DNA from 4 places in the Paenibacillus sp. V4I5 genome. Region 4 is predicted to be linked to each of the others. Evidence: riboswitches for the same ligand, from Rfam matches in the RefSeq annotation. Region 4 holds a riboswitch; each other region holds the start of a gene.

Region 1 (3,262 bases), 3.4 Mb from region 4:
TTTATCCTGGGAAAAGGAAGGTTTTACTTATATGAAACAACAATTACAAACGTTAACTATACGCATCCTGTTATCCGCTTTATTCCTTCTACTACTCCCTACCTTTGCTTGGGAAGCAACGGCGATAGCGCCTGTTTCGAAATCATTTATGGCGGATATTCTTAGTAAAGAGCCACTGCCTATGGTAAAACTTTTTCGTACTATTCCTAAAAAAACATCCACAGCAAGTAATGAACCACTCTTTTCTTTTTCCGTGCTGAGTGACGTACATGTGGGTGCAGAAGACGAAGATTCACAAAAGCGCTTCCGTGCGGCTTTAGCCGATCATCATCTCATCCGACCTGACAGCAGACTTATGGTGCTCAATGGTGACCTCAGCAATGGCAACGAAGCAGATAATCGGAGTCTAGTCAGCATTATGAGCGAACACACCTTACCTCCCGTTCATGCAACGATGGGTAATCATGAGTATTATGGGATGTGGCAAACGGAGAATGGCGATCAGGATACCAGCAAGCTGAATCCGAAATGGACAAGCCAAAAAGCAATTGACCTGTTCCATCAGATGTTTAACTATGAAAAGCCCTACCATGAGCTCGTCATGGAGGACTATCACTTTCTATTTCTTGGTGGTGAATTTTATCGCGATGTGGATCCTAACGTGAAAGAGGATGCCTATCTATCCACTGAACAACTTACTTGGTTTCAGGAAAAATTGAAGGCAGCTGCGGCTGCAGCGCCGGACAAGCCTATTTTCGTTTTCTTGCATCAACCACTCGTTCATACCGTGGACGGCTCGGATCAAGAGCTCGGAGTTGTACAGCATCAAGAGCTCAGGGCGATTGTGAATGCATATCCGAATATTGTGTTCTTCAGTGGACATACCCACTGGAATTTGGAGACGACTAAGCAGATAAAACAGTTGGAGTTCCTAGCCGTATCCAGCGCCTCAGTACAGGAAATATGGAATGCAAATAATGAGCCTGAAGGCAGCGCGGCTAGCCAGAGCATCGTTGTGGACGTTTATATGGACCGTATCGTGATTCAGGGGCGTGAGCATTCGGAGAAGAGGTGGATTGAGCCGGCATTTGTGAAGCGTTATGGGGGGAATAATAAAGGCATCCAAGCGATTATGGTCGGACAACGCAATAAAAGCTAAGTCTAGCCGAGTGGCCAAGCTTAGCTTTTTTGCACATCATCTAACAAAGAACCATCACAAAACATTAATGAAGCAGCGTAACCTGCAGTAAGTGCAGATAAGTACCATACCGCCTCTTCCGTAATGAGATCAATTTCCTTAAATGTTTGCGTTTCAAAATCATTCATGTCATTAATCCCTACAAATAATAAGGCCAATAGAAGGGGAAATGCGAAAAGGCAGACTATATAGATGAATAAGCCTATAGAAATGGCTTTGATATTCGCATCTCTTATAAATATCATTTTTGTTCCACCTCTTCTTTTACAGCCCTTCCGGAACAGGAATACTCTGAATCTTATTTAGTTGGTTATAAGAAACGATAACCGTGCTTTTAATATCCCGCGGTTCACAATCATCAAGATCCATAATATCAAAAACAATCTCTAGTCGAACCGGAAGCGATGTTAGAATTAAGACAATTCTTTATGAAGCAAAAAAAGTTTTGTCCGGAAAACCGTCTCCCTCTGCATAACATCTTGCAATAGCTGAAGCAGCCTTCATGAACATATGGTCTTTGGTAGTACCTGGAACTCTCTCTAGCTGCCGAAATTCTTCATGAACTAGATTAAATTCAATTTCACCCAAACTTTCTTCTGTTGGACCAAATTTGTAAATGACCTTTTCGGCATCGTCGAACACTTTAATCAGCATAAGATAGGTTGCCATTTTGGGACCCTCCTTTCTTTTTTGGCAATAAAAAAACAAGCCTCTAAAGAGTAACCCGGCTATCGTCCCATGAAGTGTGACTCATGGCTTAGACCCGTGGCTTTGCGTCTCCACCTTTCGATGGATTTGCCTTTGTTCATTATTGCTTGATATTAGGTGTGTTTCGCTCATTATTGCTAGTCGTAAAGAACTAACTATTTCCATGGTATTCCATAAAATAATGAAATTCAACATATTTCTACAAAAAAGAGGTGCTCAGTACACAATGTGTGTGATTTTACACAAAAAAGTTTAAGTAGGACAATGTTCTTGGCGTTACGCCCTTCTCCATTAATACCTACCATCGTGCTGATATCCCGTCCTACAAATAAGGAACGACCGTTCCCATCTAGGGTACGGTCGCCACATTCACCTGCTACATTTAATTAATAAAATTTAAAACCTTTAAAGCTTGGTACAGTATCTTAGCACTTTGTCCTCGGTCCGCTAGCGTTGCAGGGGAGAAGGTCGAATCGGTAACACCATTAACAATGCCTTCCTGTATACCAACGGCAACAGCCTCTCTTGCCCATGGTTGAATGCTCAATTGATCTCCAAATTTGTTAATAGCCGCATTCTTTTCTGTTTCCGTTAATTGTTTTGTGTATCCACCTGCTTGCAGCATGCTGTGAACCATTTTCATCATTTCCTGACGGGTAATCGGTTGGTCTGGTTTAAAGGTACCATCCTCATATCCACTTACTAAACCAACCTCAACAGCAGCATACACAGGTGCAGCATACCATGCGTTTGTCTGTACATCATTAAATTTTGCAGGCAATCCACTCTTAGGCTGAATGCCCAGCCCTCTTATAAGTAAGGCAGCAAATTCAGCACGTGTAACTGGTCTGTCATATCCGAAAGAACCGTTATCATAACCAGAAATAATGAATTTAGATGCCAGGGTTTCAATTGCCTCCTTGGCAAAATGAGACGAAGGTACATCTTCAAAGGTTTTTACATTCTTCACTAAGGAATAAATAGAATTACCCTTACGCATCATATTTGCTTGCAGTGTTCCATCTTCACTAACCGTGAAAAACGTTGGAACTGGGTAGTAAGAATTCGTAATGGGATCAAAGACCACACCAACCAAATTCTTGCTAGCAGTAATGTTCGTCATCCCAGGAACCAATAGAGAATGCTGAATATAAGAATTTACTGAGGTTATTTCGATTTGTTTATCCCCAGACGCAGCTTGTATTGTAAAGTCAATTGGTTTCAATACTTGCTCTGCTGAGGATTGTTGAAGCAGGATGCCAAAAGACTTTTCTAACTCAGCATCAATCTTGCTGAAAGTTACTGTAATTTTTGTAGTATCTACAGCTAGTCCTTGCTGTTCAACAGCTTGTTTGA
Region 2 (3,262 bases), 3.7 Mb from region 4:
AGCGTCCATCCCCGTGAAAAGCCTGACCAATTCGGCTTTACTAACCAATTGGATATCCCGACCGGTTATGGGGAATCGGGGCGTATTATGCGCAAGTTCTCTAAGCTGTGCTACGCTCATCTTGCTCCAATTCGGCGCACTCACTTCCGGCGTCGTGATAACCTTATTGCGTTCCTCCTTCGGTGAATCTTTCGGCTGGTTTTTTGCCCAAGCCTCCTGAATCATCGCGTGTACAGAAGGATCCGGTCGCGGTATAACATGTGTGGATAACAGCTTGCCCACTCTCTTCGCTTCTGCAGCACCTGCATCCACGGCAGCTTTGACCGCTGCAACATCGCCTAGAATATAGATCGTTACGATGCCGGCATCCACTTTTTCATAAGTCGTTACCTTCACATCTGCCGTTTTGGCTGCAGCGTCTGCGGCTGCAATCAAGGCAGGCAGACCGTAAGTTTCGATCATGCCCAAAGACATCAATCTTCCATCCATTTGTAAACACCCGCTTCTTTTTACCCTATTTTCTTAGGCTCTCGAGCAATGCTTCGAACAGCCTCTGCGAACGCTTCTGCTGCTGCCGTACAAGCAGATTGACTGCCTGTTAGTAATCCTCCCGCAAAGTTCGTCTCCGTCGGAGGGCCATAAAACTTGCACATACGCACATCGGCCGCCTTCAGTGCGGCATCGAGTGCGTACACGGCTTCGAGTGGCGGAGCAATCAAATAAGCAAGAGGCTCTCCTTCTTGAATGTCTGCTAAGTTGGACAGATAAGAACCAGTTCTGGAGACAACATGAGCATAGTAAGCATGCGTTCCCTCGTCGTTGAGGGCGTAAAAACAAGCTCCAGTCTCCATCACTTGGATAGCCGCATCTAACCCGCTTCTCACTTCGGCAGGCGATGCACCGCCTATGATCCCAATAAATTCTCCTGAAAGCGGTCCAGAAGCATGACCTGATCCCGCATAAAATGAACGAGCATACACCACTTCGACTACTGCATGCTTCGTTGCTTCATCGATAGCGGTGTAGCCCACGTCATCAATGCTGGACGTTAACAGACCGAGGCTGCGAATGCCCGGCTTCAATTCCAACTGAAGTGCCAAGCCGGCATCCACATTAGGGATGATCCTAATAGCGAGCGGAATGGCTCGAATTGGTTGTTGTTTCACTCCTTTCACCTCTTCACCCCGAATGAATGAAAACAAAAAGGTGCCCAGGTGCAGAGAACGACGTATCGTTCTTGGACCTAAGGCACCTTTGCCTGCTATTTATGCTTTTGATTATGGATATGCGGGTTGTACAACAATTATACCTATTTTGCTTATGTAATCGTTATTCCTGATCCATCCATTTTAATAGAAATCTATAGGCGACCTGATTCGGTATAGTTCTAAATCTCTAATCAATTCCGGGCAGAGCTAGTTCATTTATACCGCAACACCGCTAGAATAATAATCCTTCTGTCGGATATTGCCAGAACCCGACATGTCGTATGATAAGGTTATATATCGATTTTTGAAAGAATCTTTCGCGAACATGAACAAGGCAAATCCGGTGAAAGCCGGGGACGCAAAGCTACAGGGGCTAACGTGCACATCCGTGCACTATGCCAGCCAGTTACCAAAGCTGCGGGAGTTTTATGCCCCTTTTTGGTGAAAGGGGCTTTTTTATTTGCCCATAATAGGATGAAAAGTGGGGGTTGGTTGCATGAGAAAAACGATGAAGGGACTTCTTGTTTCGATCATTGTACCTGTTTATAACGAAAGCGCCAACATCATGGAATTTTACTTTAGAGTCACGCGCATTATGAATCAGACCGGTTATGATTATGAAATGGTTTTTATTAATGACGGAAGCAAGGATGATACGCTGGACAAGCTTCATGGATTTCGTGAGAAGGATCGCCGTATCAAAATTATTGATCTATCCCGCAACTTCGGGAAGGAAATCGCTTTAACGGCAGGCCTCGACAATTGCCGTGGCGATGCTGTGATTCCCATTGATGCGGATTTGCAGGACCCTCCAGAGGTTATTCCAGAACTATTGGCCAAGTGGGAAGAAGGTTATGAAGTGGTCTATGCCACCCGCTCCAAGCGGGATGGCGAAACTTCAATGAAGAAGCTCACAGCGCATCTGTTTTACAGGTTCATCCGAAGGCTGACACCCATCTCTATTCCCCAGGATACGGGTGATTTTCGGTTAATGTCCAGAAAGGTCGTCAACGCCTTGAAAGAACTTCGTGAGCAGCACCGTTTCATGAAGGGCCTCTTCAGTTGGGTAGGCTTCAATCAGACAAGCATCTCTTATCGCAGAGAGCCCCGATTTGCCGGTAAGACCAAGTTCAACTATTGGAAGTTGTGGAATTTTGCCGTTGAAGGCATCACATCCTTCACTTTCCTACCTTTGCAAGCGGCGACTTATTTGGGCTTTGCCATCTCCTTGTTCGCTATTCTTTTTGCCTGCTATTTATTCATAACTACCCTACTCCACGGCAACGCAGTGCCCGGATATCCCTCCTTAATGGTGGCGGTCCTCTTTCTTGGAGGGGTTCAGCTTACGACACTGGGAATCATCGGAGAGTATCTGGGGCGAATCTACAACGAATCGAAACGGCGTCCTTTGTATTTCACTCAAAGCATAATAGGCTTGGATGATAATAAAGAACTGCCTCGGCTGGAGGGAGTTAAATAAATGGAACAAACAATTTACTGGAAAATGGATCGTATGGAGCAAGAGCACTGGTGGTTTGTCAGCCGGCGCAGCATTATCGAGACCGTTTTACAATCGCAATTACGGTCCATCGGACCTCACTCCAAAATCCTGGATGCAGGCTGTGGAACCGGCGGAAACTTGGCTATGTTGTCTCGATTAGGCTGCGAGGTCATTGGCCTCGAAATGGAACATGATGCAGCTGAAATTGCAAGATCCAAAAGCGGGAAATCCGTCTATATCGGCAGCTTGCCGGATCAGGTTCCATTAGCTGATGAATCCTTCGATCTGATTGTTCTCTTGGATGTGCTCGAGCATATTGAAGATGATATAGGGGCGCTTAACGCATTGACTGGAAAATTAAAACCGGGGGGGAGTCTGCTCATCACAGTCCCTGCCTTCTCTTTCTTATGGAGCAATCACGATGAGTCTCATCATCATAAGAGAAGATATCGATTACACGAACTGGTTGGGAAAATGCAGCATTGCAACCTTCAACCGAAGCATGCAAGCTATTTCAATACCTGGCTCTTTCCGGTGATTGCACTTGTGAGAA
Region 3 (3,262 bases), 3.4 Mb from region 4:
TATCGCGGTATAGTTTTCCTTTACCGTTCATTTGACCGTTCTTGAGTTGACCCTCGTACATAAGTGCGCCGTTGTCATCATATAGCTTTCCTTCGGTTGCGGGATCGTAGATATAGACGGCTTTCAGATTAGCGTCCCACAGTACCTTGCGTCCTGTTGCTTCGCCAACAAAGCGCAGCGGAACGAACGTATAGCCTTGGTTTAGAAAAGGAGCGGTTGGCAATGAGGTAGTAATGCCATTAACGTCTGCTTCTTCCTGTCCCAGTATGAGAGAGAGTGACTTACCCTGACTCGTTCCTTTAACGCTCTGTTTCGAATCATTCCATTCAATTTCCAATCCTAGCTTTTCGAAAATAGGTCTAAATTCAACCGTCGTTGATCCGTCCTTCAGCATAGGGGACTGATGGAAGGTTACTTCTTCTCCGTCCAAGAAAACTCGAATCGGTTTATCCGTATTCAATTGTTCGATTCGCTTCTGCATCCAATAATCACGAACAAACTCATTCGGGACATCGAAGTATAGCACAGCATACACGCCTGATTCCATAATGTCTGTATATAACCGTGTGTTATTCTCCTCGAACAAAGCGCCCATATATGTCCATACACCGGAATCAAGTCGATAAATACCAAGTTTGTTCTGCTCTCCTGCTGGAACTCTTTGCTTCATGTAGGTCATCGAGAGTTTCAGGACGTCATTACGTGAATCAAAAGATACTGTCCATGGGTAGCTGACCATTTTTTGGCTAGGCTTAAGTGCTTTGGTAAGCGCTAAATCTTTATCATCACTGAAGCTAATAGTGACAGCCTCATAAAAATCAGAGTCTGGGACTTTTGGTGAGTAAACGGTTACGCTATTGTCCTGCGTGGACAGTTTTTTAATATAACCTAATTTTCCGATACTTTCTCTGACACCAGCAGGGACACTATCGAAATAAGGAACAGCCGAAACGAGCGTGTCTGCTATCTGACCTTCACCTGTCTTTTGGAGCTGACGAAATTTGATGGTTTCGTCCTTCATTCTCAGCACAAGCTGGTCGTTGTAGATGCCAATGAGGAACTCTTTGTCTCCAACAATGCCCGTTTGTCTTGAAGCAATATCTGCAGCGATAATATGGTAAGCTCCATTTTCGAACACGGGCCATGCTGCTATGCCAGTCCCAATGGAAGTTTGGGGGGGAATTCCAAATTCATTGAAGGTGCTTAGCACTTGTGGAAGGGTGTCGATTTCTTCAACGTTTAGCATACGTGTTTGAAAACCTGGCTTGGGATAGAGCGAATGAGTCCAGATAACGTTCTTGCCGTCAAACGCAAATTCGTTACCACCCCTGACGTAACCATCTGTTGGCTTGTACAATGTTCTGGATAATCCATCCTTTGCGTCGTAGCGTTCTATGCTGCCTGTATTGCTAATATAAACGACAATACCATCATCGATTAAAGCGCTTTTGCCTTTTCCGATCTCTTTGGTTACTTTAGTTTCCAGGTTATAAACCCCGAGCATCCCTTCAATTGGCTTATAGAAAACAATATATTTCCCATCAGTGCCAATCTGATCATAAGGATACGGAGGAATTTCAGTCTCGGTTACTTCACCGGTTAGAAGATTTATAAGCACGACATGCTTTTGAGCCTCCAAATAGACGGCATATCCTCCTCCTGCCGATAAATATTGCTTATACGTCTTAGTGTCAGTGAGTTGATTCAACTCTCCTGACTCCAAGTTGCGGCTGAACACCTGCCACCAACCTGGATTATCTTGCCCTAGGTAAACCATCTGATTGCCTGTGATCTTCGCAGCAGACACAGGCAACGTGTACTCCATTGGCTTGTCTGTTGAGGTGAATAACTCTGCAAATGCGCTTTTTGGCAGTAAACCAAAAGACCCTGCACCGATGGCAATCATCAAGATAAGCACCCATAATTTCTTTCCTATAAACCTCATACGCACTCGCTCCTTCTCAATCTCCATGTTAGATAACACAAAAAACCAAGCTCAATAGAGCAACCCGGCTATCATCCCATGAGTTGTGACTCATGGCTTAGACCCGTGGCTTTGCGTCTCCACCTTTCGATGGATTTGCCTTTGTTCATTATAGCTTGGTTATTAGGTATTTTTACTCATTCGTACTAGTTATTTAGAACTGACTGTTTTCCATATTAATCCACGTTATTTCAAAATTCAACACTTTTCTACAAAAAAGAGGAAATCCATACACAAAGTGTGTGCTTTCACACAAAAAAGGCCAACCGGATGATCCAGTTGACCCTTAGCCCTAGTAAATTGTCTATCGATTTAAACATTCTCTTTGTCTAGTAAATAGACTTTCACATTCTTCTTCACGCCGAATTCCTGAGCTTCGCTCAAATCATTCATGAATACATCAATTCTGGAACCGCGAATAGCAGAACCAATATCCTCCGCTTTACGAATACCGATGCCGTCAATGAACACCGTAGATCCTAAAGGAATAACAGCCGGATCCACGGCTATTGTGCGTCCTTCTTTGGCTTTAAGACCACTAAATGTGATGCCGTACATGGGATGGGAAGCCTTTTTACCTGTTGATTCAAAGCCTGCTGTATATGCGGTAAGGGTTGTGTTCAGCACTTTTTTGATAATTTTCTTTTGACCATTAGGTAAACCAACCTCATCTTCACCCATCGGAATCGTTAGACTTTGACCAATCGTTAGCTGGTTCGGATTCGGAATATCGTTAGAGTTGATAAGATCATCTACTGATATGCCAAAATCCCGAGCAATTTTATACAGCGTATCCCCTCGGTCCACTTGATACTGCGTCCTAGGCTGAACAAGTTCAGCTTGAGAGGCTTCTTCCACAGGACCTGCATTTCTTGCCATACTATACGTAGGAGGTAATTCCCCCCCATCTTCACTTTCAGGGTACGAATAGGCGGGTTTCACCTGCCACAAACAAAGCAGCAACGGAAGCGTCAAAGTAACATAAAGAATTTTACGAAACATAGTATTTCCTCCTCATAAAAAATAATAGAGTTATAGCTACTAGATTCGACCAATTCTATGATTTATATACGTCTCGTATTAAACTTCCTCATTTTGATAGGCAGTGAATAACTATAAACTCACCCTCATGAGAGAAACATATAGTACGCTATTTACAATGATGATATTGGTGTTCAGTTAACGGCAGCAGGCGTGCAAATAAACATTCACAGTTTGCAAAAGGAAACGGAAGAAGCGGCATTGATGGCAAAAAGATGATAAACAAGGCGGACAGAG
Region 4 (3,262 bases):
GCTGTCTGACTCCCGCATTTGCTATAACCTGACCAAAGGCAAACATAAGGAATAATAAGCTGGTAAGCACTGTAAGGACTATAATGCCGCTATCGATCCAATTGATTAGTACGAACGCAGCAATTATGACGGCAGCAAGAAAGAAGAATATGCGATGTACCAAACCAGTAATGTAGATAAAAGCTGCAACCGTAAGAGCAAGGAAAACCAAGAGAATAGGAACATTTTCCGTAAAAACAGCCGCTCCCGCGCCAAGCAGCAGTCCACTAATGAGAATCGTGTATCGCACTAATGCATTTAGTTTTTTCGCTATGATCATCGCAATGACAGTGACAAAACCAAAACCTATCAATACATTCTCCGGTTCATCAAATCCTAGTACAACTGTAACGATCCCAATGATCGTCAAGCTTCCCAGAATCGAACCAATAATGATGACTGATACAGTGAGAACACGGACGACCCATTTGGTAAAATCGCCATCCGGCTTTGCTTGATCCGAAGCTTCTAGATCTGAGTGATTTTCCGGATCCAAATGCTTGGATGCAGGATTCCAAGAACGAATAAAGTTCATGAAATTTACATTCGCAAAGATGAACAAGATAATAAACAACAAGCTGGCAATGAAAAACAACTCGTTATAATGCTGGATAATAAGCTCGATATATTTGACGGTCACCGAGATCGATACCCACAAACCCGCAAACAATAGATAAGCTTTGTTCCTCGTCTTGTGTGTATAGTAAATCGCTATCGCAAGTACTAGGACGAGAGGTAAGTTCATAAAGACACCGTACTTTTCGTACTCTTGTGAATTGGAAGCCACGACTAAAACAGCCATCCCAACTTGAAAAGAGATCCATTTGAGAAAAGACGATTGCAAAAGCCCCTGCTCGGTCAGAACATACAAGATGCCATTCGCAATGGAGATTCCGAGCCAGATGGCAATTTGGATGATTTCCGCATCTGAACTCCCTCCCCAACGTCCAAAGAAATAAATCCCATAAGCGAGATGGCCCAAAATATAGGCCAGTGCATAGTAGGGCTGCCATCTAGTTAATAGGGCAAGTAAAAATGCCGGAATGAACCATACGGCGAACAAGCTGTAACTGTCAGCATGAGAATTGTAGGTTTGCCCAATGAGCCCAACACCTACACCGAAGGATATACAGCTCGCAAACAGGCTAAGTTTACTTAGAAACTGCCTGCCATTTTGGCGAGAAAGCCATACTGATAAGCCGTAAAAGCCCATAATGAGCACAAAGATAGGAATGAATTTCTCCCAGCGGTTTAATTTCTCCCAATTCGTAGCAAAAAAATATACAATGGCGGTTAGTAGAGCACTAGCTCCCAATACATAGCCTAGTTGAATCGTAACAAATTTAGATTTCATGATGATATTCCTCCTCTCGCTTACTTCTTATTGTACTAGAGATGTTCAGTTTGAGAAGTACTATCTATTCCTAGTACCAGATCATTAGCCTATGGATGACAAGACTTTAAAATAACAAAAAAGCCAGCACTAGGCTGGCAAGTATCGAATGAAGAAAGCCGTTATATTCAATCTGTATTCTTAAACTTTTGAACAGAACTTTGCAGTACAACAGCCATATCAGATAGTTGGCGAATCGCTGAGGTTATTTCCTGAATGGAAGCACTTTGCTCTTGAGCCGCCGCCGCCACTTCCTCGTAGCCTGCAGATTGTTCCTCAGTAATTCCAGAGATTTTCTGCATGGCGTTAGAAATAGTCTCAAAGGATCTTTCCGCTCTCTCTAATGTATGGATCAAGTGGTCTGTCCGATTGGAGAAAACAGAAATTCCATTAAAAATAACTTTAAAACTTTCATACGTATCGTTAATCCAGCTTTGACCTTGTTCAACGGCTTGATTTCCTTGAACAATGCTCTCCATGACAAGAATGCTGTCATTTTGGGTACTGGAAACGAGCTCGGTGATTGAGCTTGCGGCTTTCGTGGATTGCTCCGCCAGTAGTCCCTCTAGCTTTGCGTCCCTATTTTTCAATAGGTTTGCCATTATAAAGTTGTAGGTGAAAATTCCCATCTTCGACAATAATCGACAACAAAACTTTACAATTTTATACATTAGTATAGTATAGTAATATAAATAAAACAACACAATTTTCCAGTATTGTTTGTAAAGATAGTATATTGTAACTATATTGCTTTTTTAACATTTTCCCTAACCAAAGGTAAAATAGGATCAAAACTCTCTCTCAAGACAGATATACCAATCCATTTATGCAATACAACGATAGAAACTTTTAGAGTCTTTCTAGGACTTTTATCACGCATATAAAATGAAGAAAAGCTTCGTCACGATTTCCTAACAAGGAGTCGGACAAAGCTTATTTTCACACCTCAGTTGCGGTGCATGTCTGCTATGAAATCGTTTGCGCAGCATCCATATTCCCCTGTGAATGCAGATATAATTGCTCGTAATAGCCACGAAGCGCAAGTAATTGAGCATGGTTCCCTTCTTCAACAATTTTCCCCTGACTCATTACAATGATGCGGTTAGCATGCATAATGGTCGAGATGCGATGCGCGATAACAAGTGTCGTTCTTCCCTCAGCAACGACCTGCAGCGCGGATTGAATCAACTGCTCCGTTTGTGAATCCAAATTCGCTGTAGCTTCATCTAGAATTAGTACTTTCGGCTGGAATACGATAATTCGCGCGAACGAGATCAGCTGTCTCTCTCCTGCGGAAAGCCCGCTTCCTCTCTCGGATATGCGTGTCTCATAACCATCCTTCATTCGTGAAATGAGAATGTCTGCCCCAACCATCCGGCATGCCTCTATAACTTCCTCACGCGTTATGGTTTCATCGAACATCCGGACATTGTCCAGAATACTGCCTGCGTATAAGTACGGTTCCTGCTGCACAAGTCCAACCATACGATGGAGTACGGCCTGCGGGATATCACGAAGATCCGTGCCATCAATGCGGATACTTCCCTCCTGCACATCATAAAAGCGGCAAAGCAGACTAATCAGCGAGCTCTTACCAGCACCCGTCGTCCCCACAATACCAATCAATTCGCCGGGTTCAATATGAAGCTCTAGATCCTCAATAACAGTTGTATCCTTCAAATAACCAAAATGCACATGGTTGAAATGAATGTCCCCTTTCACGTCGGGCAACGAGGGCGGCGACACGCCTTCCTTATCCCTTACTTCCGGTTGAATGGAGAAGATATTCCAAATTCGATTGACAGACACCGTCGTAGATTGAAGGGTATT

The links. A riboswitch is a leader RNA that binds a small molecule or an ion and turns the genes downstream of it on or off. The one in region 4 is predicted to bind cyclic di-GMP.
Region 1: linked by a shared signal. The riboswitch ahead of QFZ78_RS25625 (hypothetical protein) and the one ahead of QFZ78_RS10250 (hypothetical protein) in region 4 are both predicted to bind cyclic di-GMP.
Region 2: linked by a shared signal. The riboswitch ahead of QFZ78_RS26870 (glycosyltransferase family 2 protein) and the one ahead of QFZ78_RS10250 (hypothetical protein) in region 4 are both predicted to bind cyclic di-GMP.
Region 3: linked by a shared signal. The riboswitch ahead of QFZ78_RS25615 (stalk domain-containing protein) and the one ahead of QFZ78_RS10250 (hypothetical protein) in region 4 are both predicted to bind cyclic di-GMP.

Annotation. Positions count from the first base shown of each region.
Region 1 is NZ_JAUSZB010000002.1:5,174,684-5,177,945, reverse strand. Features, by position in the region: gene QFZ78_RS25635 (metallophosphoesterase family protein) at 32-1,159, shown strand; gene QFZ78_RS25630 (hypothetical protein) at 1,180-1,443, opposite strand; gene QFZ78_RS25625 (hypothetical protein) at 1,625-1,867, opposite strand; cyclic di-GMP riboswitch class I at 1,914-2,008, opposite strand; gene QFZ78_RS25620 (S-layer homology domain-containing protein) at 2,289-3,262, opposite strand, start outside.
Region 2 is NZ_JAUSZB010000002.1:5,471,726-5,474,987, reverse strand. Features, by position in the region: gene QFZ78_RS26880 (BMC domain-containing protein) at 1-489, opposite strand, end outside; gene eutL (ethanolamine utilization microcompartment protein EutL) at 510-1,166, opposite strand; cyclic di-GMP riboswitch class I at 1,532-1,622, shown strand; gene QFZ78_RS26870 (glycosyltransferase family 2 protein) at 1,705-2,688, shown strand; gene QFZ78_RS26865 (class I SAM-dependent methyltransferase) at 2,689-3,262, shown strand, end outside.
Region 3 is NZ_JAUSZB010000002.1:5,167,409-5,170,670, reverse strand. Features, by position in the region: gene QFZ78_RS25615 (stalk domain-containing protein) at 1-1,945, opposite strand, end outside; cyclic di-GMP riboswitch class I at 2,001-2,095, opposite strand; gene QFZ78_RS25610 (3D domain-containing protein) at 2,297-2,986, opposite strand.
Region 4 is NZ_JAUSZB010000002.1:1,769,762-1,773,023, forward strand. Features, by position in the region: gene QFZ78_RS10245 (GDYXXLXY domain-containing protein) at 1-1,393, opposite strand, end outside; gene QFZ78_RS10250 (hypothetical protein) at 1,561-1,911, opposite strand; cyclic di-GMP riboswitch class I at 1,948-2,042, opposite strand; gene QFZ78_RS10255 (ABC transporter ATP-binding protein) at 2,399-3,262, opposite strand, start outside.